Regions from separate parts of the Solwaraspora sp. WMMD937 genome, predicted to be linked through region 1. Evidence: riboswitches for the same ligand, from Rfam matches in the RefSeq annotation. Region 1 holds a riboswitch; each other region holds the start of a gene.

Region 1 (7,903 bases):
GAGCGCCGCGCTGGCCGCAGCCGCCGACACGTCGTGACCGTGCCGTGGTCGTCCGGTGACGAAACGCCGGTTGCCGGCCAGCAACTCAGCCAGGGCCTCGGCCGGGCCGGGGTGATCGGGTGGTGGCGGGCCGGACGGACGCGGTGCCCGGGAGTCCGGCATCGGGAGCGACGGTGACGACATGGTTGCAGCGTGGCGTGCTACTGGCCGGTCGGGAAGACAGTTGCGAGTCTTCTCACCGTGCTGGTTCCAGTTCCGGCCACCGGGGTACGTACGTCCGAGCCGGCACCGCCATCGACCTGCGCGGAGGTGACGACGGTGAGCAGGCATCAGGAACTCAGCGTCCGGGTGCCGGACGGAGCGGTGCTGCGTGGGCGGTCGAGCAGCCCGGGCGCTGCGGAACTGGCGCCCCGGGTCGCCCGGCTGGTCCGGCTCTGCGAGGTGACCGGACCGGGTGACGGCCGCCCTCGTCGAGGTGCTCGGCAGGGCGGCGCGCTGGAGCAGGCTCGAGGGCGCAACACGGCCGTCGGGTGCTCCCGGGAGCCGGCGCCGGGCTGGCGCGCGGACGGTAACGTCGTAAGGCTGCCGGGTCCGATCACGTGACGGGGTCACCACGCTCCGCCGTCGCCGCCCGGCGCCGTGACCGTCCGCCGGCGGACCGGCCGCCCTGCCCCGGCCGGCCCGCCCTCGCCCAGGAGCCGCAGCGTTGACCGACGCCACCACGTTGGACCAAGAGATCGCCGCCGAGCAGCGGCACGTCGACCGGGTCTACGCCCGGTTGGCGCAGCTACGCCAGGACGCGGTACGCGCCGAGCGGGACGGCTACCGCCTCGCCCGGGTGGGCAACGTCGGCGCCCTGGTGGAGCGCGACGCGATGGTCTTCCACGCGGCCCGGCGGCGACATCTGCTCGACGCCGAGCACGAAGGACTGGTGTTCGGCCGGCTCGATCTACGCGACGGCGCGGTGTTGCACGTGGGTCGGCTCGGCGTGCGCGGCGAGCGGGCCGAGCCGCTGCTGATCGACTGGCGTGCCCCGGCCGCCGCCGCGTTCTACCAGGCGACGCCGGCCCGACCGCGGGGCGTGGTGCGGCGGCGCACCATCCAGTCCCGGGGCGAGCGGGTCATCGGCGTCTCCGACGACCTGCTCGATCCGGCGGCCGCGCCGGCCGGGATGCGGGTGGTCGGCGACGGCGCGCTGCTGGCCACCCTGGCCCGGGCCAAGGGACGTGGGATGCGCGACATCGTGGCCACCATCCAGCAGGAGCAGGACCATGCGATCCGGTCGCCCGCCGCCGGGGTGACGATCGTCTCGGGCGGCCCCGGCACCGGCAAGACCGCGGTCGCCCTGCACCGGGCGGCGTACCTGCTCTATTCGGACCGGAGCCGGTTTGCTGGCGGCGGCATCCTGGTTGTCGGCCCGACCGGTGTCTTCGTCGAGTACATCGCCGCGGTGCTGCCAGCCCTGGGTGAGGAGAGCGCCACCCTGAGGTCGTTGGGATCGCTGCCGCCGGGAGTGTCGGCGACCCGGACGGATCCAGCGGCGGTCGCCGTGCTGAAGGGGTCACTACGGATGCGGCGGGTGCTGGAACGGGCGGTACGTGACGCGGTACCGGACGGGCCGACCGAGTTACGCCTGCTCTACCGGGGGCAGTTGCTGCGGCTGCGCAGCCCGGAGCTGGACGGCATCCGAGCCCGCGCGCTGCCCCGGGGTGCACGGCGCAACGAGGTCCGGCGGGCCGGTATCGATGGGTTGTTCGAGGCGTTGTGGGCGCAGGCCCGGCAGTTGGTGGCCCCGGCCCGGCTGCCCGGCCAGGCCGAGTTCGAGGACGAGTTGTCGGACCGGGACGATTTCCGGGACTTCCTGCGGGCCTGGTGGCCCCGGCTGCTGCCGCGACACGTGCTGGGCTGGCTGGCTCGGCCGGACCGGCTGCGTCGGTACGCGCGGGGAGTGCTCGACCCGGCCGAGATCGCGGTGCTGGCCGATGCGTTCGGTGACCTGGCGGACAACGGGCCGACGATTGCGGACGTGGCGCTGCTGGACGAGTTGGACGAACTGCTCGGCCGGCCACCGCAGCCCCGCCGCCGGCACCGGGATCCGTTCCAGGTGACCGGCGGGGTGCGTGAGGTGACGACCTTCGCCGACCGGGATCGGGCGGCCCGTGCCGCCGCCCGGGAGCGACCGGCCGACTACCGGGAGTACGCCCACGTGGTGGTCGACGAGGCGCAGGACGTGTCGCCGATGCAGTGGCGGATGATCGGGCGCCGGGGCCGGCTCGCCTCCTGGACGGTGGTCGGGGATCCGGCGCAGACCGCGTGGACCGGGGATCCGGCCGAGCTCGCCCAGGCCCGGGACCGGGCGTTGGGGCGGCGGCCGCAGCGGGAATTCCAGCTGACTACGAACTACCGCAACCCGGCGGAGATCTTCGAACTGGCCGCCGAGGTGATCCGCGAGGTCGCTCCGGACGCCCCGTTGCCGACGGCGGTCCGGTCGACCGGGGTGGTGCCGCGCCGGGACCGGGTAGCTGCGGCCGTGCTGCCGGCTGCGGTCCGTACCGCGACCGCTGAGATGCTGGCCGCCGTGGAGGGGACGGTCGGCGTCATCGCAGCGGTGGCCCGGCGGGACGAGGTCGCCGGCTGGCTCGGCGAGCTGGCGACCTCCCGGCTACAGGTGGTGTCGAGCCTGCAGGCGAAGGGCATGGAGTACGACGCGGTGGTGCTGGTGGCCGGCGAGGAGATCCGTGCCGAGTCCGAGGCCGGGGTGCGCACGCTCTACGTCGCGCTCTCCCGGGCGACGCAACGGCTGGTCACCATCGACCTCGACCCGGAGTCGATTGCACATATTGCTATGTGAGCATTATTCTGCTGACGAAACGCCGGGCAACGGAGGGTGGCAGGCGTGGGAGTCGGACACGATCACGGTGCCGGGAGCACCGGTCAGCGACACTACGGGCGCCTCTGGGCCGCCTTCGTCCTGCTGGCGGTCTTCATGGTGGTCGAGGCGGTCACCGCGCTCGCGACCGGTTCCCTGGCACTGTTGTCCGACGCCGGGCACATGTTCACCGACGTGCTCGGCATCGGCATGGCGCTCGCAGCGATCGCCGCTACCCGACGACCGGCCGGGGAGCCGCAGCGCACCTTCGGCCTTTACCGCCTCGAGGTGCTGGCCGCGCTGGCGAACGCCGTACTGCTCGCCGGGGTCGCGCTCTACGTCCTGGTGGAGGCGGCCCGCCGGTTCGCCGATCCAGAGCCGGTGACGGTCGGCCCGATGCTGGTGGTGGCGGTCGCCGGCCTGCTCGCCAACATCGTCGCCTTCGCCCTGCTGCGCCAGGGAGCCCGGGAGAGCCTCAACGTGCGTGGCGCCTACCTGGAGGTGCTCGGCGACCTACTCGGCTCGGTGGGGGTGCTGGTGGCCGCCACGGTGATCGCCACCACCGGCTGGTGGTACGCCGACCCGCTGGTCGCCGTCGGTGTCGGGGTGTTCATCCTGCCGCGCACCTGGCGGCTGGCCCGGGCCGCGCTGCGCATCCTGGTGCAGGCGGCGCCGGAGCATGTGGAGGTCGCCCGGGTCCACCGCCGGCTGGCCATCGTGCCGGGCGTCTGCGACGTGCACGACCTCCACGTCTGGACGCTCACCCCGGGCATGGAGGTGGCCTCGGCACACCTGGCCGTGACCCCGTCGGCCGATGTCGGCACGGTGCTGCGGGACGCCCGGACGGCCCTGCACGACGAGTTCGGTATCGAGCACGCGACGCTGCAGATCGAGCCACTGGCCCCCGCCGACTCCTGCGGACCGGCCGACTGGTGATTAGCAGATGCTTAAGTTTCGTGACCTTCCCGCGACGTTCACAGCTACGATATACGTATATTTCTGATTTTTCCAGACATAACATGGCTATCGATACCGGGACGACGACCCGGGGAGCCGGTAGTCTCGGCCCCGGTCTCCGCTCGGGCGGCGCCCCTCCGGCGCCCGCGGAGGCCGTCGCCTAATCGCCGTACGGCGAGCCGGGGAACCACGTACCTGGGGTGCATCCGCGTCACGCGGTAGGGATCTTCCGTCCCGAACCCGTCAGCTAACCCGGTCGGCGGCTGACGGAAGGAATGCACAGTGTCGCGCACAGTACACAGAAAAACCCGGTCCGCGTTATTGGCGGCGTTGACCGCCGCCCTGATGGCCGTCACCGGCACCCCGATCGGCTCGCCGGCCGGAGCCGCCCTGCCCGCCAACCGGCCCGACCGGGTCGACGACGAGGGAGGCACCGACAGCCTGCGCAAGGAGCTCGATGCGGCCTCGAAGGGCTGGATCGACGCCAAGGCGGCGCTCAACCATTCGAAGGACCGGCAGAAGAAGCTGTCCGAGCAGCTCGACACGGTCGGTGCCGAACTGGAGCAACGGAACAGGAACGTTGGGCACATCGTCGACCGCGCGTACCGCAACGGCCGGCTCGGCCCAGTCTCCGCGCTGCTCAACAGCACCTCGCCGGAAGGATTCATCGACCGGGCGGCGGCGCTGAGCGCGGTGACCGCCAACGAGGAGAAGCAGCTCCGCGAGCTGTACCGCACCCGTGACCAGGTGACCAGGTCCAAGGCCGCGATCGAGCACGAGATCCGGGAGCAGCAGAAGCAGGTCACCATCATGGACCAGCGCCGGAACCAGGCGGAGCGGGCCCTGGCCGTCGCGGTCGCCGCCGAGAAGCAGGCGGAGGAACGGGCGAGGCAGCAGGCGGCGGAGGAGGCCGAACGGGCCGCCGCCAGCGGGTCCTCCGGCTCCGGGTCCTCCGGCTCCGGGTCATCCAGCTCCGGGTCATCCAGCGCGTCGGCAACCCCGGCTCCGCGCAACGCGAACGGCTCCTGGCCGGCCGAGTCGTGCAACGTCGACGACCCCACCACCTCCGGCTGCATCACGCCCCGTACGCTGCACGCGCTGAACCAGGCGAAGGCTGCCGGCTTCACCCGCTACGTGTCCTGCTTCCGCAACGGCAGCTCCGGCGAGCACCCCAAGGGCCGGGCGTGTGACTTCGCCGCCCAGCCCAACGGCTTCGGTGGAGTGGCGACCGGCGGCGACAAGAGCTACGGCGACAACCTCGCGAACTACTACATCAACAACGCCGACCGGCTCGGTGTGCTCTACGTGATCTGGTACAAGCGGATCTGGCTGCCCAGCAGCGGCTGGAAGACGTACAGCGGTGCGGGTGGCGACCCGTCCAGCGACCACACCAACCACGTACACCTGTCGGTGTACTGACGTCCGCGATCGGGGGCGGACGGCCACGTCGGTGGCCGTCCGCCCCCGTTTTCTATTCGCGGCGGAATCAGCGTACGGCGTCATTTACGCAACAGCGGCAGACCGATCGGCATATTTACCGACGGTCACCGGCAACCACGCGAGAGCGCTCTACCGCCATGCAGTCGCACCCGGCTCGCGCCAGAGCACATGCAGCCCACGAAGCCGAGAGAGCGCTCTCAGAGAGAGGTATATAGCAGCACCGGCGCGGCTGTCAACAGACAGCCACGACCCCGTACCGGATACACGAAACTTCATGTCGGGATATTGACAGAAGCCCGCATCTCTGATGACCTCCTGGCAATAACTCATTAATGGGCGTGAAATTTTTCGCGATCGTGGACCGCGCCCGACCCAACCCGGAGGCACCATGAACCTGTCGATCCATGGCGCGCGAACAGGTCGTACGCCGCGCCGGATCCTGGCAGCCACCACCGTGACAGCGCTGGCCGCGACCGGACTGATCTTCGGCGTACTGCGCACCGCCGACGCCGCCACCGTCGGTGCCGGCAGCTACACCACCACCCGCCCGGCGGGCGCCGCCGCCCCGACCGCCTGCGGCAACATCTCCGCCAACCCCCGCCAGTACGTGACGGGCAACGCCCCCGGCGGAGCCGTGCCCACCAACGACTGGTGGTCGTCGCTGCTGTTCAAGCGGTACAACTGCGCCTACTCCAACCCGCTGCACGCCCACCCGATGTCGTTCCAGCCGACCGCCGGCGGGCTCGGCGTCTCCTACACCACCGAGGCGGCGATCTCCGGTACGTCGACCGGCGTCGGCGAGTACCACTACCCGTACACGCGAGAGTTCACCCTCGGCGTCGCCGGGCTCAACGCCCCGGACGTCAAGGTCGACGGCTGGACCGACTGGACGGTCAGCCCGTACTGGTCCGACGGCGCCCGCACGCTACGCGCCACCGTCGGCCACGGTCTGCCGTTCGTGTACGCCCAGGTCACCGGCGGCAACGCCGAGCTGTCGTTCCCCGGCACCCCGACGGTCTGGCACCACGGCGGCGCCCGGGTCGGCTTCTCGATGCGCGGCCACGACTACGTCGCCTACGCCCCCAGCGGAGCGGCCTGGTCCGTCTCCGGGACCACGATCAGCTCCACCCTTGCCGGCCGCGGCTACTTCTCGGTCGCGCTGCTGCCCACCGGAGCCGGCACCAGCGCCGCCCGGCGCACCGCGTTGATGGACAGCTACGGCCGGTACGCCCACGCACACGTCACCGGCACCCGGGTCAGCTGGAGCTACGATCAGGCCAGCAGCACGGTCGACGCCACGTACAGCTTCACCACCACGGCCCGGGAGGGCACCGTCACCGGCACCGTCGTCTCGCTCTACCCGCACCAGTGGAAGCACCTCGACGGCGGCAGCCCGATCGCCGAGACCTACGTGTCGGCCCGCGGCCCGATGCGCAACCTGGTCGGCGCGACGTCGTTCCGGACCGCGATGCGCTTCCACGGCGTACTGCCGGAGGTCCCAGCGGTGGCCACCAGCGTCGGTGCCGACCTCGCCACGCTCACCGCGCACCTGGACCAGGCCGCGTCCGGCGACCCGCTCGCCGGCTTCGACAACGACACCTACTGGACCGGCAAGGCGCTCGGCCGGGCCGCCCGGCTGGCCGAGATCGCCGACCAGCTCGGCCGCACCGCCCAACGCGACCACCTGCTCACCGCGATCCGGAACCGGCTGACCGACTGGTTCACCGCCAGCCCCGGCAAGACCCAACGGGTGTTCTTCTACGACCAGGCCTGGGGCACTCTGGTCGGCTACCCCGCCTCGTACGGATCCGACACCGATCTCAACGACCATCACTTCCACTACGGCTACTACATCGCCGCCGCCGCGACGCTGGCCAAGTTCGACCCCACCTGGGCGGCGACCAGCCAGTACGGCGGAATGGTCGACCTGCTGATCCGCGACGCCAACAGCTGGGACCGCAACGACCCGATGTTCCCGTTCCTGCGCGACTTCGACATCTACGCCGGCCATGACTGGGCCGCCGGGCACGGAGCGTTCTTCGCCGGCAACAACCAGGAGTCGTCCTCGGAGGGGATGAACTTCGCCAACGCCCTGATCCAGTGGGGCCTGGCCACCGGCAACACCGCGATCCGCGACGCCGGGCTGTACATCTACACCACCCAGTCGGCGGCCATCCAGGAATACTGGTTCGACTCCTCGGACACCAACTTCCCGGCCTCCTTCGGCCACCGGTCGGTCGGGATGGTCTGGGGCGACGGCGGGGCGTACGCCACCTGGTTCAGCGCCGAGCCGGAGATGATCCAGGGCATCAACATGCTGCCGGTCACCGGCGGCTCGCTCTACCTCGGCTACCGGCCGGACTACATCGCCACCAACTGGAACGCGCTGGTCACCAACAACGGCGGCCCGCCGACGGTCTGGCAGGACATCCTCTGGTCGTTCCAGGCGCTCGGCGACGCCAGCAGCGCCCTGGCCAACCTGCGGGCGAACCCCAACTACCCGGTCGAGGAGGGCGAGAGCCGAGCGCACACCTTCCACTGGGTGCGCAACCTGGCAGCGTTGGGCCGCGTCGACACCGGCGTCACCGCGAACACTCCACTTTACGCGGTGTTCGACCGCAACGGTGCCCGCACCTA
Region 2 (7,903 bases), 2.7 Mb from region 1:
ATCCGTGAGATACGGCAGGCACACCGGGCGGTACCCGGCCCGGACAACGGCACACCGGACGACGACTCACCGAGGAGCGGCACACCGGAGAACGGGCCATCGCGGGAGGAGTCGTTCGGCCGACCGGTACGGGTCCGGTCTGCCCCTGGCGTGACCGCCACCCCCGGCCCGGACGACCCGGAGTTGGCCGCGTACAACAACTACCTGGCCTGGCTGAACGCGAACCCGCACGCCAGGGCCGGCGACTACCCGGGCTGACCGGAAAGAGAGAAGGACGGACGACAGTGTCAGGTGCACTCACCCGGTACCGGCTGATCGCGTACGTGGTCGGCGTGGTGCTGATCCTGCTGATGGTGATCGGCATGCCGTTGAAGTACCTGTTCGACCGGGCCGTCGTGGTCGAGACGGTCGGGCCGGCGCACGGGTTCCTCTACATGGTCTATCTGGTCGCCGCGTTCGACCTGGCCCGGCGGGCCAACTGGTCACTCGGCCGGATCCTGGCGATCATGCTGGCCGGGACGGTGCCGTTCGTGTCGTTCTACGCCGAGCGGGTGGTCAGCCGCTGGGCGAGCGAGCAACCGCGTACCGAGCCGGACAAGGTGTTCACCGGCTGACACCGGGCGGGCGGTGACCGGTTGACGGCACCCCGGCCGGGCCGGCACCGGCGTCGGGCCGACCCGGCCGGGGCGTACGGCCGACGTTGTCGGCGGCCGTGGAGCCGAGCCTCGTGCGGCGTCGGATCAACCCTTCGTGTGGCCGCCGGAGCTGGACGGCGCAGCGGACAGCCCGGCGACGAATGCCGACCAGGCGGCTGGCGAGAATTCCAGGTGCACTCCGGGGTCGGTGGAGTTGCGCACCCCGACCGCCGGCCCGATCTCGGCTACCTCGACGCAGGTCGTCGCCTCGCAGCGGCGGCTCTTACGCCACGCCGGACCGGCAGTGCTGATCACAGTCACCTAAACTCCTTAATAAGGATAAATCGGTAAATTTGCCATCAGAGCACGCAGGCAATCGGGCGGACTGTACCAGTTCTCGATCTTGCCGACGCGACTGGGCGACACCGCGAAACCCGGTGAAACCGCCGTCCGGACCATGCGGAGGGGCCGGCCGTCCTTAGCAGACCTGACGACGGCGGTGTAGCGTGCAACAGGGTGGCAACCAGCCAGGTAGCACTCTGCAAGGCACTCTCCCGGAGCGTTTCCATGCCTGCCCGACACCAGGGCCCGACCATCGGGCGTCGCCGGCTGCGTGCGGCGCTACGCCGGGCACGCGATGCCGCGGCGCTGACCCAGGACTACGTCGCCGCTCAAATGGACTGGTCGCTGTCGAAGCTGATCCGGATCGAGTCGGGGTCGGTCAGCATCTCGACCAACGACGTCAAGGCTTTGCTGGACCTGTACGGCGTACGCGACCAGCAGCAGGTGCAGGAGCTCGTCGAGTTGGCCCGGGCGGCACGACGGCGCGCCTGGTGGAGCGGCTATAAGGACCGGGTGCCGGCCGCCTACGCGGCCTACATCGGGCTGGAGGCGGAAGCGTCGGCACTGCGCTACTTCCAGCCGATCAGCTTCCCCGGTCTGCTGCAGACCGAGGAGTACGCCCGCGCGGTGATCCCGGCCGACGGCCCGCACCATGTACCGGCGGCCGAGATCGAAGGGCGGGTGCAGATCCGGCTGGCCCGCCAGCACGAGGTGCTCTTCGGCGCCGATCCGCCGCAGATCGAGGTGATCATCGACGAGGCTGCACTGCGCCGGATGACCGGCGGCCCGCGGGTACTGCGCGAGCAGCTCCAGCACGTGGCGAAGATGTCGGCGGCACCTCATGTCACGGTCCGGGTGCTGCCGTTCGCCGCCGGAAGCAACACGGTGCTCGGGCCGTTCGTCATCCTGCACTTCGCCGACCAGGCCGACGCTGACGTGGTGTACGTGGAGAGCGCTCTGGTCGAGGAGGTCATCGACCGGGCCGACGAGGTCCGGCCGTACCAGCATGTCTTCGACCGACTACGGGCAGAATCCCTGTCACCGGCCGACTCGGTGGCGATGCTGCACGACCTCGCCCGTCGACTGGACGGGCGAGACGCGGGCTGATCGACGTCGACCAGCCCGCTGGCGACCGCAGCGGCGGTCGGACCCGCTCACCGCTGGTCGGGCACCCACGGTTCGATGGTGACCGGCTCGGACAGACCGGCCAGCCGGGACATTTCCCGGGCCCGCATCAACGCCCGGCTCACCTGGCCGTACTGGCGTTCGTCGTCGGTGCTGAACAGCAGCAACAGCAGTCCCTGGTGACGGCCCCAGAGTTCGTACGCCCGCGGCCGCAACCGGTCGCCGAGCCAGGCCACCGTCACCGGCACGAACGCGGCCGCCAGCATGGCGAGGTAGGCCCCAGCACTGACCTCGTCCAGCCCCCGGGTGTAGCCGACGGTCACCGCGACCGCCGCCAGGGTCAGGGCGGTCACCGCGATCACCCGGCCGGTGAGCCGGTCGCGGGCGCCTCGTGCGGTCCGGAGTTCGGTGAGGTCGCGGACGGCGAACCGCCGGCCGGCCACGACGAACCAGTCACCGGTCACGCAGATGCCGGGCTGCCGGTAGAAGGTCCGTCCGACACTGGAGCCGGACTGTGCGGGTACCGGGGAACCGCGTCGGGGTGGGGTCTGGCGAGTAGCACGCATAGCTGCCTCCGAAGGGCTCGTGCGGCGCTGACCTTGCGGGTCCATTGTGCGAACAGCAAGCTACTCGATGGAAGGTAGTCATTCTGCCACCTAGCAGAATGACGTACGGCAGGCCGCGTCCTGGATGGCGAACCAGACCTTTTGCGCCCATTTATCCCGATAGCTTACTGACGACAACCGCGTAGACCGACTAATGACGCATTATTCGCAATTGATCAGGCGCTGTCCAAGGACAACGCGCCGGAGTCAACCAGTCACCCGAGGGCAATAGGAATGTTGCCCAGAGCAGCCAACCGTCACATCAAGTAACTGTCAACGGCCTCCGGCCAGTTCCATGCCACGGATCACGATCGCAGCACTTTCCTGGTCGCAACCCTTGCGGCTAAGTTGGATCGGCTGGTCCGGTCGCCAGTCGCCGGGAAGCGGTGACGCCGGTCCAGTGCCGCCGAATCGCCGTCCCGAGATTATCTGACATTACAAACAGTAATCTCACGGTTGCGATCCGGGGACCCATCGGCAACTGGGGTGAATCCGCGGTTCACCGCGGTAGGGCGAACTTCCCGCCCGAATCCGTCAGCTAACCCGGTAGGCGGCTAGGAAGAAGGGTTCTGCGTTCTTGTCAACAGCGCGGATTCTGCTGCGCACCCTGATGCTGGCCGGCGTAAGCCTCGGCCTGGTGGTACCGGCGACCGCCGCGACCGCCCAGCCGACGGTCAGCGAACTCACGCAGCAGATCGACAAGGAATCCGAAGAGCTGGCCAAGGTCGTCGAGTCGTACAACCGGCTCAGGGAGGAGGCCAAGGCCACCCGGGCGGCGGCCGAGGAGATCGACGCCAAGCTCGGCCCGCTGCAAGCCGAACTCGCGGCAGCGCAGACCGAGGTCGGTCAGATCGCGGTCAACGCGTACAAGACCGGCGGGTTGAGCACCGCGACCGCCCTGCTCGACGGCACCTCCGGCAGCTTCATCCACCGGCTCGGCACCCTGGACCACCTGGCCCGGGACCGGCAGCAGCGACTCAGCGAGTTCACCAGCACCCAACTGACCTACCTGGCCGAGCAGGAGAAGCTGCAGGCGGCCCTGAAGAAGCAGGACGCCCAGGTCAAGGAGCTCGCTGACCGCAAGAAGAGCATCGAAGCGGACATCGACGAGCTGATGGACAAGCGGGAACGGGCCTACGGTGCCGCGAGCGAGACCGGCTCGTCGTACACCGGAACCGTCCCGTCGGTGTCCGGTGCCGCCGGCTCGGTCGTCGAGTTTGCGTACGGAGCCATCGGCAAGCCGTACGTCTGGGCTGCCAGCGGCCCGAACGGTTACGACTGCTCGGGCCTGACGCTTGCCGCGTGGCGTACCGCCGGCAAGAGCCTGCCGCACAACGCGGCGATGCAGTGGGACGTGGTCGCGAAGATCAACCGTGGCGCACTGCAGCCCGGTGACCTGGTGTTCTACAACGGTCTCGCCCACGTCGGCCTGTACGTGGGCGGCGGCCAGGTGATCCACGCACCCACCTTCGGCCGCACCGTCGAGCTGGCCAGCGTGGACATGATGCCGCCGTACGGCTACGGCCGGGTCCGCTGACCCGGTCGCTCGCCCGACGAACTGACGACGGCCCGGCATCCGCGCTTGCGGATGCCGGGCCGTCGTCAGTTCGTCGGTGGGTTGTCAGTTCATCGGCGGATCAGGTCGCCTGCCGCCGATTCGTCAGGCCGCCTGCAGCCCTTCCGCCCGGGCCAGCTCCCGCAGCCGGCCCAGTGCCTGGATCTCCAGCTGCCGGATGCGCTCCCGGGACAGCGAGAAGCGCGAAGCGACCTCGGTCAGCGAGTGCTCTCGCCCGTCCTCCAAGCCGTACCGGGCCCGCATGATGCCGGCGGACCGGTCGTCCAGGTGGTTGAGCAGGCCCTCGATCCGCTGCCGCTCCAACCCGGTGAGCACGATGTCCTCCGGCGACGGTGCGTCACTGTCGGCCACCAGGTCGCCCAGGTTGGTATCGCCGTCGTCGCCGACCGGGGTGTCCAGCGACACCGTGTCCTGCGACCACCGCACCAGCTCGTGCACCCGCTCGACCGGCACGCCGAGCGAGGCGGCGATCTGCTCCGGCTCCGGGTCCGAACCGAGCTCGCGGGTCAACTGGCGGGCTACGTTGCGCATCCGGTTGACGTCCTCGACCAGGTGCACCGGAAGCCGTACGGTCCGCTCCTGCTGGGCGATCGCCCGGCTGATGGCCTGCCGGATCCACCAGGTCGCGTAGGTGGAGAACTTGAAACCACGCTCGTAGTCGAACTTCTCCACCGCGCGGACCAGACCGGTGTTGCCCTCCTGGATCAGGTCCAGCATCGGCATCCCGGACCGGACGTAGCGGCGGGCGATCGACACCACCAGACGCAGGTTGGCCCGGATGAACAGGTCCTTGGCCCGTTCACCCTCGACGACCAGCCGCTCCAGCTCCTCGCGGCTCACCCCGGCCCGCGGCATGCCCTGCTCCAGCAGGTGCTCCGCGTACAGACCGGCCTCGATCGCCTTGGAGAGGTCGACTTCCCGGGCCGCGTCGAGCAGCGGCGTGCGGGAGATCTCATGCAGGTAGACGCCAACGAGGTCCCGCTCCTCGGCTACCTCGTCGGTCCGCAAAGCCATCGTCTTCTCCACGTTGCTCACGGTCCCCTCGTTAACCCCACGTCGTGCCCTGTCACCTGCGATGCGCATCTCCATCAGCCTCTCCCCCGTCACGTCCGCCTCCGATCCGGCGAACCTGATGTGGCAGGCCCCGCCGTATGGCGCCGACACCTGCACAACAGATGAGACGCGTCAGGGATTCCGTCTCGTGAGTCGAAGCTGACACGATTGCCTGAATAATTGCTGTGAACAGGATTGGCGTTTCCTGCCAGGCTCCTCGATCGCCGCGCTGCGTCGGGCCGGCCGACTGCCCGATTCACTGAGGTCGGTGGGGTGTGGCAGGCTCCCAGCACACCACGACACCGGGCAGGGCGCAGCGATTCCCGTCACTACCCCTCCTGCGATCCTCGTCACTGCCCGCCGGTTGGTTGGTCCTGGCCGACGCCGGTTGGTTGGTCCTGGCCAGGAGTACGGCCCGAGCGGGGTGCACGGTTCAGCAGCTCCCGACAGACACCGGCCTGCGGGTCACGACGCACGCGAATCGTCTGGACCCGGCCGCCACGAGGCGCCGGCCGGACGGCCGTCGTCCGGCTGCCATTCGGTCAGCCGCTGCCGGATCACTGCGGCGACCTGGGCGGCCGTGCCCCGGGCGTCGATGGCCACGAACCCGGCGGCCTCCGGCAGTGACCCGTATGCGGCCGCGCTGGTCGCCAGGAACTCCAGCGACTCGTGGTCGGTGCCCCGGGCGTCGATCCGCCGGGCCGCTTCGACGGGCGGCAGCAAGAGTAGGAACGTCACGTCCGGTTGGGGAAACACCCGGTAGGCCAGCCGGGCGAGCCGCTCCCAGCGGCCGGCGCCATGGGTGCGGATGCTGGCGTACTGGCAGACCGCGTACCGGTCCATCACCGCGATCGACCGGCGGGAGCCGAGCACCGACCGGGCGATCGCGAGCCAGCGCAGCAACGCCTCGAGGAACATCAGCCCACCACGGCCGACCATCCGCCGGGCGTCCGGGCGTCCGAGTCGGACCGCGAACCGGTCGAGCCAGCGTCGGCCGCCAGCGTTGCGCCAGTACCGGGCGGGCCGGCCGGCAGTGGTCAGCGCCTCGGCCAGCAGGTGCGCCTGAGTGGTCTTGCCGACCCCGTCGATGCCCACCAAGGCGATCCGTCGCAGCCCGGCCGGCGGCGACCAGGCCGGATCGGCGTCCACTGTGCTCCCTGCGGTGTCCGGTGGCGGGCATGGCGGCACGGCTGACGACGTGGACTGTACGGGCGACGGCTGGCGAGGCGCGGGCCGGGACGGTGACGGTGGTGGCGCATGGGTCGCTGTGACGAGCACCTTCCCAACGGTAGCGAGCACGTGCACGCCGCCACCCGTTCACCGCTGTGACGCGCTGTGCCTGCAGGCACGAACCGGCCGGGAACGGGTAGGTCACCGACGGGCACCGGACGACAGCCAGGAGGTGGGCAGATGACCCGGACATCGGGGCAGTCAACGCGAAAGACCGGGCCGGACCGGTTGGACGGATACACCGAGGCTGCGGTGCAGCGGCTGCTCAGCGAGCACGCCGACATCGCCGAGCAGGGGGTGGGCGTCTCCCGCCGGGACCACAGCCTGGTGTTGTGCGGGGAGGTCGAGAGCGCCCACCGGCGGGCGGAGATCGTCCGGCTGGTGGCTGAGCGCTTCCCCGGCGTACGCCTGATCGTCGACATCGTCGTCAGCCGGACCACCGCGCCGACCGAGACGGAGGAGCTGTCGTGATCCGCGTCGCGGCCGTCGGAGACGTGCACATGGACAGCGACGTGCTGGGCCGGTTCCGCCCGGCGTTGGTGCAGCTCGGCGACCGGGCCGACGTCCTGCTGCTGGCCGGCGACCTGACCCGGCACGGCACGGAGTCGGAGGCGCGGTGCGTGGCCGACGAGTTCGGCGGTCTGGCGGTCCCGGTGGTGGCGGTGCTCGGCAACCACGACCACCACTGTGACCAGGTGCCGCAGCTGGTCGGGATACTCAGCGACGCCGGGGTCACGGTGCTCGACGGCGACGGCGTGGTGGTGGACTGCCCCGGCGGCCGGCTCGGGATAGCCGGGGTCAAAGGGTTCGGTGGCGGGTTCGCCGGGCGCTGCGCGAGCCGGTTCGGCGAGCCGGAGATGAAGGCGTTCGTCGCCACCACGGCGGACGCTGCGGATCGGCTAGGGGCGGCGCTGGCCGGGCTGGATTGCGACGTACGGGTGGCGCTGACCCACTATTCGCCGGTGCCGGAGACGCTAGCCGGCGAGCCGCCCGAGATCTACCCGTTCCTCGGCTCCTACCTGCTTGCCGAGGCGATCGACGCGGCACCGACCGACCTCGCGGTGCACGGTCACGCCCACTTCGGCACGGAGCGGGGCACCACACCCGGTGGGGTACGGGTCCGGAACGTCGCCCATCCGGTGATCAAACAGGCGTACAGCGTGTATTCGCTCGCCGGGTCGGTCCCTTGACCAGACCGGTGCAGGTTTCCGTCGCCGGCCGCAAGGGTATTCAGCGGCCATGGAGCTACTTCTCTGGATTCTCGCAGTCGTCCTGGTCGTCGCCGGCGTTCTCGCGCTGTTCCGCCGGCAACTGCTCTGGGGCATCGTGCTGATCGT
Region 3 (7,903 bases), 1.8 Mb from region 1:
CGCCGCCGCGTAGTGGCCGGTGCTGCCAGCGCGTTGCGCCACCATCGCCACGTCGACGGTGAACTCGAACAGCCGCCAGTCGACGTGCGGCACGGCCCCGAGATCGCTGGCGAGCCGACCCACCTTGGCCGGATCGGTGACCGGATGCGCCCGACCTGCCAGGTACGCCTCGTCGTCACTCTCCTCCGGCGGGAACGAGTGCAGCGCGTACCGACCGTCCCGCTCCAGGTCACGCCGCTTCGGCGAGTCGATGATGAAGCAGAACAACCCACTGTCGGTGATCACCGGGGAGACCGGGTGCACCCGGGGACCACCGTCGGCTCGGACGGTGGCGAGGTAGCCGAGGCCGGGACCGTACTGCTGCATGAGGAGTCGGATCGCCGTGGCCAGGCGGGGCTCGTCGGCTGCGAACTCGGACCAGGTTGCCATGCGGTGATTCTATCGAACATGTGTACGAAGAGATAGTGGGATCGCCCGGCCACGCCGATCCGGGTACGTTCCGGCCAGGACACCGACCGCACGGTCACACCGGCCGCACGGTCGCTATCGTGTGACGATGCTCCTCTCCGACCGGGACATCGTCGCGGAGACCAAGTCCGGCGGCCTCTCCCTCGAGCCGTTCGAATCCTCGCTCATCCAGCCGTCGAGCATCGATGTCCGGCTCGACCGGTATTTCCGGGTCTTCAACAACCACCTGTACACCCACATCGACCCGGCCACCCGGCAGGACGATCTGACGTCCCAGGTCGAGGTGCCCAGCGGCGACCCGTTCGTCCTGCACCCCGGTGAGTTCGTCCTTGCCTCCACGCTCGAGGTCGTCTCGCTCGGCGACGGCCTGGCCGCCCGGCTGGAGGGCAAGTCGAGCCTGGGTCGGCTGGGCCTGTTGACCCACTCCACCGCCGGCTTCATCGACCCCGGCTTCTCCGGCCACGTGACGCTGGAGTTGTCCAACGTGGCGAACCTGCCGATCAAGCTCTGGCCCGGGATGAGGATCGGGCAGTTGTGCATCTTCCGGCTCTCGTCGCCGTCGGAGCATCCGTACGGGTCGGCGGTCTACGGATCCCGGTACCAGGGCCAGCGTGGGCCCACTCCGAGCCGGTCCTGGCAGCGGTGGCGCACCTGGCCGACCAGCTGAACCGGCTGGGCTGTCGGAGAGCCGGCGCACCGGCGACGGGGAGGCGAAAGGCGCCCTCCCAAGCCGGGGGGAGACATGGGAGGGCGCCTTTCCGGTGGCCGGTGCTGCCGCTTGACGGGGGGATCAGCGACACGCGCCAGGCCATGGGGAGGAGTGAGGTCTAGCCGGGCCTGCCGTAACTGTGCACACTCGAACCGATCTTGCGCATCTGCACCGGTTCGCCCGCCTGGGAGGCGTGCACGATCCAGCCGTCACCCACGTACATGCCGACGTGGGAGAGCCCGCTGTAGTAGAAGATGAGGTCACCGGGGCGCAGCTGGTCCCGGCTCACATTGGCGGTCACCTGACGCTGCCGGGCCGCGTTGTGTGGCAGTGAGACACCCGCCTGCCCCCAGGCGGCCAGGGTGAGACCCGAACAGTCGTAGCTGCCCGGTCCCGCTGAACCCCACACGTACGGCTTGCCGATCTGCGCACAGGCGAAGGTGACCGCCTTGCCGGCCGCACCGCCGGGGTAGGTCGCCGGGCAGGGCGCGGGACGCAGCGAGCCGAGGGTGTTGGTCGAGCCGTACGCCTCCAGGCGCAGGTCCTGCAACCGGTCAACCTCGGCGTCGATCTCCTTGGCCTTCGCCGCCAGCTGAGCCTCGGTGCTGGTCAGCTCGATGATCAAATCGTCCAGCGGAGCCTTCTTCGCGGCGTACTCGTTCTTGAGGTCGACGACAGCCTGCACGTCGCGGGCCTGCCGCCGGGCGAACTGGTCCAGCAGCTCGAGCTGGTCGGCGAGGTGGGTCGGCTTGCCGTTGGTCAGGATCGCGTTGAAGACCGACGGACTACCACCCTTGTACGACCGGGCGGCGAACTCGCTGACCCGGTCCATCGCCAGGTCGATCTGGATCTGCAGCGGCTTGATCTTCTTCTGCAGTTCGTCCGCCTGCTTCTTCTTGGCGGCGAGGTCTTGCCGTACGGCGTTGTGCCGTTCGATCGTCGGTTCGAGCTCGGCCCAGACCTCGTCGATCTGCGACTCGATCTCGGCGACGGTGGGCTGCGCCTGCGCCGGCGCCGCGACCAGCAGCAGACCGACGCCGGTGGTGGCGGCGATCAACGTGGTGAGTATTCGGCCAGGGTCGTGCGGCGGTTTTCGCCGATGGTCGCGGCCGGACCACCGGAGGTATCGCCGAGGGGCGCTCGTAGCCACCGGACTCCTTCTCCCCAGACCGCCTACCGGGTTAGCTGACGGGTTCGGGCGGAAAGGAGACGCCCTACCGCAGGTGGCCTGCGGATTCACCCCGAGAGTGCCGTGGGTCCCCGGCTCGCCGTCAGACGGCGATTAGGCGGTGTCAGGCCGAGGTCAACCCGGTTGGTTGACGTCCTCCCGACTCGACGATCCCCAAGGGTAGAGAGCGGTGTTCTCGCTACGCAAGCGAAAACATGGACTATCTCATTGAGTACGCAGACGATTGCGTATCGTGCATAGGCTGCCATCGTTCAAGCGTTCGAATTCTGCCGGGCGGACCGGCCCGTTCATACCGGTCCGCCCGTACGTTCGGCCGACCAACGCGCGCCACTCAGATTGCCTCGGCGGGCTGGCTGACCTGCTGCGATCAGCCGACCCGCTTGAAACCGGCGAGCGGCATGTTGTCGATGTTCTCCATCTGCACAGGCTGACCCGCGCGGGGAGCGTGCACCATCAGGCCATTACCGATGTAGATCCCCACGTGATGCAGATCACTGAAGAAGAATACGAGATCGCCGGGCTTGGCGTTGGCGCGGCTGACCGAACTGCCCTGATTCCACTGAGTTCCGGTGTAATGCGTGAGGCTGACACCGGCACTTGCCCAGGCGTACTGGGTCAGGCCGGAACAGTCGAAGGCGTTCGGCCCGGTGGCACCCCAGACGTACGGCTTACCGAGCTGTGCGCACGCGGTGCGGACCGCAGTTCCGGCGGCTCCGCCGACCGACACCGCCGGGCACGGGCCGGAGGCACCGGATCCGCCGGTGTAGCCGGTGGACTGGTACGCGGCGTTTCGCGCCCGTTCCAGGCGCTTGATCTCGGCGTCGATGGTCTTGCGCTGCTCGGCGAGCGTCTTGTCCTGTGCCTGCTGCTTCGTGATCAACTCGTCCAGCGTCTGCCGTTCAGCGAGATAGCGGTCGCGGGTCTCCAGAACGGCGGTGATCTTTTCCTGCCGACGCTTGGAGATCCGGTCCAGCACCACGAGCTGATCCGCCAGGCTGGTCGGTGATCCGGTCCGGAGGAGGGCGTTCAGCTCGCTCGACGGCCCGGTCCGGTAATAGCGGTTGGCCACCTCACCGATCTCGTCCGCCGCCAGGTTGGCCTGCAGCGACAGCGGGCGGATCTTCTCGTCGAGCGCAGCCGCCTTCTTCTCGTTGGCCTTGAGCTCGCTGTGCACCTTGTTGTACTGCTCGATGACCGGTTCCAGTTTCAGCCACTGGGCGTCCAACTCGGCTTCGATCTCAGCCAGCGTCGGCTCGGCGTGGGCCGGAACAGCCGGGATGACCAACGCAATTACGGCGAGCAACAGGGTGATCGCACTACGCCGCAAGAGCCGTAAAGGCCGATGCTCTCCGCATCGATTTCGGGACCCACTGTGACGATGGATGTGCGAGTTTACGAGCGCACGTGCCATTGGCAGCGACTCCTTCAATGGTTCGATCGCTGGGGCCTCACGGGCGGGGGTACGGAGGCCGACATCCGCAGCGGTCGGTGCATCACCTTATTGGAAAGCGCGGTGTTCGTTCAAGACCGCCTGCCGCCTCTGCTTCCCCGAAGCAACCGCTTCTCCTGCGGTCACCGGTCTGGGCGGTTAGCATGATGACATGGAATCGCTCAGCCTCGCGGAGGAGCTGGTCCTGCTCAGCTATGACGATTCCGGGACCGCGACCGTCGCTTCCCCAGAGCTCGACTACGCCGTCGCCGGGGCGGTGTTGTGCGACCTCGCCGTCGGCGGCCAGATTGCGATTGACGCAGACGGCCGGGTGCTGACCGACGACGATCCCGCCGGCGGGTACGCACCCGGCGATGCCCGGGGTCGAGGCCACGGTCGGGAGTTGCTCGACCAGGTCCGGACCAGGATTCAGGCCGAGCCTGGCCGCGCGACCCGCGACTGGGTGGTCGATCTGTCCCACGGTGTAGTCGACGAGGTACTCAACGGGCTGGTCGTCTCGGGGGTGCTCCGCCGGGAACGGGACCGGGTGCTCTGGGTGCTGCCCCGGCCCAAATTCGCTCCGCCGGACGGCGGCGAACCGCCCGCCGAGACGGAGACCCGGCGACGGCTGGCCGCCGCCGAGCGCGGCGCCGGACCGGTCGGACCACGTACCGCCGCGTTGGCCTGCCTGCTGAACGCACTCGACGTACCGAACGTCGCTGTTGCACAGCCCTTGGACGCGCGGCGCCGGCCGCCCGCAGTGCTCGGGCCGGCAGCCTGGCCGATCGCTGCGACCACCGACGTCGTCGCCGGGTACCGGGCGACGGTCGCCCGCAGCGTCTTCGCCGCTACCGATGTCGCGACTGGCAGCTAGCTGACCTTGGTAGGTGACGGCGCGAACCGCCGCCACAGCAACCGGACCACGCCGCCGCCGACCGCCCCGATCAGCGCCCCGGTCGCGTTGTTGACCCAGTCGTAGCCGACACACTCACGGCCGACGCCGAGCACGGCCTGGCCTACTTCGACGACGACTGGGGCCAGCAGGAGCAGCCCGGTGGCCAGCGCCGGCCGGCGGACCGCCAGCACCGTGCAGAACGCCAGTGGTACGAACATCGCCACGTTGCCGACCCGTTCGCCGAGCGAGTCGACGGTGACCAGCCCGGACCACAGCACCGCCGGATCGGTGAGCGACCGGAGGCACGCGGCGAAGACCTGGCCGTCCGGGCCGGAAACGGAGACCCCGGGGGCGAGCGGTACACCGGACCCGGTCGGTGCCGGTGGCAGGGTGAGCGCGGCGATCGCGGCAGCGCTGAGAAGCATCCCGAGCGTCGGCCAGCGCGCCCAGCCGAGCCGTACGGCGAGCGGCCGGTGCACCAGCAGGCTCACGCCGGCCAGCACCGCGAGGGTGAGGAACGGCCAGGGCTGGGCGAGGAACTCGCGGGCCCAACCCAGCACCCGCTTCTCCCTACTCCTCGGCCGACGATGACGCCGACGATGCTACCGCCGGCTTGACCGACCTGAGCAGCACCGTCGCCACATCGACGACCTCGACGTTCTCGTCCGCCGCGCCGCTGGACTGCTTGCCGGTGACCCCGTCGCCGAGCATGGTGTAGCAGAACGGGCAACCGACCGCGATGGTCTGGGCACCGGTGGAGAGCGCCTCCTCGACCCGGTCGACGTTGACCCGTTTGCCGATCCGCTCCTCCATCCACATCCTCGCCCCGCCGGCACCGCAGCAGAACGAGCGTTCGGAGTTGCGTGGCATCTCCCGCAGCTGGGCCGCGTCGCCGCCCGCCCCGGCACCTGCGGTCAACGCGGCACCGAGCACTTCCCGGGGCGGGCTGAACACCCGGTTGTGCCGGCCCAGGTAGCACGGGTCGTGGTAGGTCAACCCACCGTCGACCGGGGTGACCGGGGTGAGCTTGCCGGCGGCGACCAGGTGGGCCAGCAGCTGGGTGTGATGGACGACGTCGAAGTGGCCGCCGAGCTGGCCGTACTCGTTGCCGAGGGTGTTGAAGCAGTGCGGGCAGGTCGCGACGATCTTGCGTCTCGCCGGCTCCCGGTCGCCGAACGCCTCGTTGAGGGTCTCGACGTTCTGCTGGGCCAGCATCTGGAAGACGAACTCGTTGCCGATCCGGCGGGCCGGGTCGCCGGTGCAGGTCTCGCCCTCGCCGAGGATGGCGAAGTCGACGCCGGCTTCGTGCAGCAGGGTCGCCACCGCGCGGGTGGTCTTCTTGGCCCGGTCCTCGAACGCGCCGGCGCAGCCGACCCAGAACAGGTACTCGAAGTCGTCCACCTCGCCGACTCGGGGAACCTCGAAGTCGAGACCTTTGGTCCAGTCCTCCCGGGTGTTCGGCGGAGCACCCCACGGGTTGCCCTTGTTCTCCAGGTTGCGCAGCATCACGCCGGCCTCGCTGGGGAAGCTCGACTCGATCAGCACCTGGTAGCGGCGCATGTCGACGATGTGGTCGACGTGTTCGATGTCCACCGGGCACTGCTCCACGCAGGCCCCGCAGGTGGTGCACGACCAGAGCACGTCCGGGTCGATGACGCCGCCGTCGTCGGCACCGCCGATCAGCGGGCGGTCGGCCTCGGCCAGCGCCAGGGCGTCGACCTTGGCGAGTTGTTCGGCCGTGCCCTTCTCCTCGCCGGTGAGGTCCTTGCCGCCGCCGGCGAGCAGGTACGGCGCCTTGGCGTAGGCGTGGTCGCGCAGCGACAGCACGAGCAGCTTCGGCGACAGCGGCTTGCCGGTGTTCCAGGCCGGGCACTGCGACTGGCAGCGGCCACACTCCGTACAGGTGGTGAAGTCGAGCAGGCCCTTCCAGCTGAACTGTTCGACCTGGGCGACGCCGAACTGATCGGACTCCGGGTCGGCCTCTTCGAAGTCGAGCGGCTTGCCGTCGCTCATCATCGGCCGCAGCGCGCCGAGGCCGGAGTTGGGCCGGCCGGGGTCCCGCTTGAAGTAGATGTTGAAGAAGGCGGCGAACCGGTGCCAGGCCACTCCCATGGTCAGTGTCAGCGCGATGACGATCAACCAGGTCATCGAGATGAGGATCTTGATCAGGGCGGTGATGCTGATCGCCGACTCGGAGCCGGGCAGGACGGCCCCGAGCGCGTGGCTCACCGGGGTGGCCCAGACCGGGAAGTCGAAGTGGTCGGTGGCCACCCGGAAGCCGCGGATGAGGAACCCGCAGATCAGTACGGCGAGCACGACGGCTTCGACGAAGTAGCCCTGCCACATCGTCGAGCCGGTGAACCGTGACCGGCCACCGGTCCGGGTCGGCCGGTTCGCCAACCGGATCCCGATGAGCACGCCGATACCCAGCATGCCGAGGATCGAGATGAGCTCGGTGACCAGCCCGTACAGCAGCCAACCGCCGATCACCGGAATGCCGCCGCCGGCGTCGACCACCTCGAAGTACGCCTCCAGCACGAGGATGGAGAGCACGATGAAGGCGACCATGACGAACCAGTGGGCCGCCCCGACGACGCTCCATTTGAGCATCCGGGTGTGGCCGAGGGTCTCGCTCAGCATCACCTTCGCCCGGGTGGCCGGGTCACCGGTGCGGTGCGGGTCGGCCTTGCCGAGTCGGATGATCGAGACGAACTGCCAGACCGCCCGGCCGGCGAGCACCACCGCGACGGCGGTGACGATGGCGGCGACCACCGTGGTGACGATCTGGACCGTACCCATTCGTTGGCCCTTCGGTGTGCTGCGGACGAGCGGCAGAGTGACCGGAAGGCCGGCCACGGAGCTTCAGCCTACCGCCAGGTTACCCATGGGTAATGTGACGAGCGTCGCACCGGACCGGCGCCCGGTACTCGCCACCCTATGGCAGCGTCGCCGCCGCGCCGCCGCCCGGCCCCCGACATAACAGCAGGTCGGCCGGCATCCTCGTGGACACCGACCGACCGTGGCGGCGCTGGTGGGCCGACTGCGGACCGACTGTGAACGGGTCAGCGCCAGCGGGAGAGCAGGATCAGCGAACTCACCATGGCACCGAACCCGATCGCCAGGTTCCAGTAGCCCCAGGAGGCGACCGGGTAGGCGGTCTCCGACAGGTAGTAGACGACCAGCCAGCCGATGCCGAAGACGATCAACGAGACG

The links. A riboswitch is a leader RNA that binds a small molecule or an ion and turns the genes downstream of it on or off. The one in region 1 is predicted to bind cyclic di-AMP.
Region 2: it holds a riboswitch for cyclic di-AMP, as region 1 does, so the genes downstream of both, O7621_RS13895 (NlpC/P60 family protein) here and O7621_RS26180 (hypothetical protein) in region 1, are expected to answer to the same signal.
Region 3: it holds a riboswitch for cyclic di-AMP, as region 1 does, so the genes downstream of both, O7621_RS04975 (NlpC/P60 family protein) here and O7621_RS26180 (hypothetical protein) in region 1, are expected to answer to the same signal.

Annotation. Positions count from the first base shown of each region.
Region 1 covers NZ_CP120738.1:5,933,515-5,941,417, forward strand. Annotated here, with positions in the region: gene O7621_RS26160 (carbonic anhydrase) at 1-162, opposite strand, end outside; gene O7621_RS26165 (hypothetical protein) at 319-603, shown strand; gene O7621_RS26170 (AAA family ATPase) at 707-2,851, shown strand; gene O7621_RS26175 (cation diffusion facilitator family transporter) at 2,897-3,805, shown strand; cyclic di-AMP (ydaO/yuaA leader) riboswitch at 3,974-4,104, shown strand; gene O7621_RS26180 (hypothetical protein) at 4,172-5,245, shown strand; gene O7621_RS26185 (glycosyl hydrolase) at 5,655-7,903, shown strand, end outside.
Region 2 covers NZ_CP120738.1:3,193,811-3,201,713, reverse strand. Annotated here, with positions in the region: gene O7621_RS13920 (hypothetical protein) at 1-258, shown strand, start outside; gene O7621_RS13915 (DUF3817 domain-containing protein) at 285-614, shown strand; gene O7621_RS13910 (DUF397 domain-containing protein) at 741-956, opposite strand; gene O7621_RS13905 (DUF5753 domain-containing protein) at 1,203-2,084, shown strand; gene O7621_RS13900 (DUF6232 family protein) at 2,132-2,668, opposite strand; cyclic di-AMP (ydaO/yuaA leader) riboswitch at 3,140-3,274, shown strand; gene O7621_RS13895 (NlpC/P60 family protein) at 3,318-4,244, shown strand; gene O7621_RS13890 (sigma-70 family RNA polymerase sigma factor) at 4,368-5,366, opposite strand; gene O7621_RS13885 (dTMP kinase) at 5,802-6,485, opposite strand; gene O7621_RS13880 (hypothetical protein) at 6,747-7,037, shown strand; gene O7621_RS13875 (metallophosphoesterase) at 7,067-7,756, shown strand; gene O7621_RS13870 (GPGG-motif small membrane protein) at 7,806-7,903, shown strand, end outside.
Region 3 covers NZ_CP120738.1:1,123,221-1,131,123, forward strand. Annotated here, with positions in the region: gene O7621_RS04965 (pyridoxamine 5'-phosphate oxidase family protein) at 1-429, opposite strand, end outside; gene dcd (dCTP deaminase) at 557-1,135, shown strand; gene O7621_RS04975 (NlpC/P60 family protein) at 1,296-2,234, opposite strand; cyclic di-AMP (ydaO/yuaA leader) riboswitch at 2,333-2,476, opposite strand; gene O7621_RS04980 (NlpC/P60 family protein) at 2,734-3,777, opposite strand; gene O7621_RS04985 (GPP34 family phosphoprotein) at 3,968-4,669, shown strand; gene O7621_RS04990 (VanZ family protein) at 4,666-5,250, opposite strand; gene O7621_RS04995 (heterodisulfide reductase-related iron-sulfur binding cluster) at 5,261-7,489, opposite strand; gene O7621_RS05000 (cell division protein CrgA) at 7,753-7,903, opposite strand, start outside.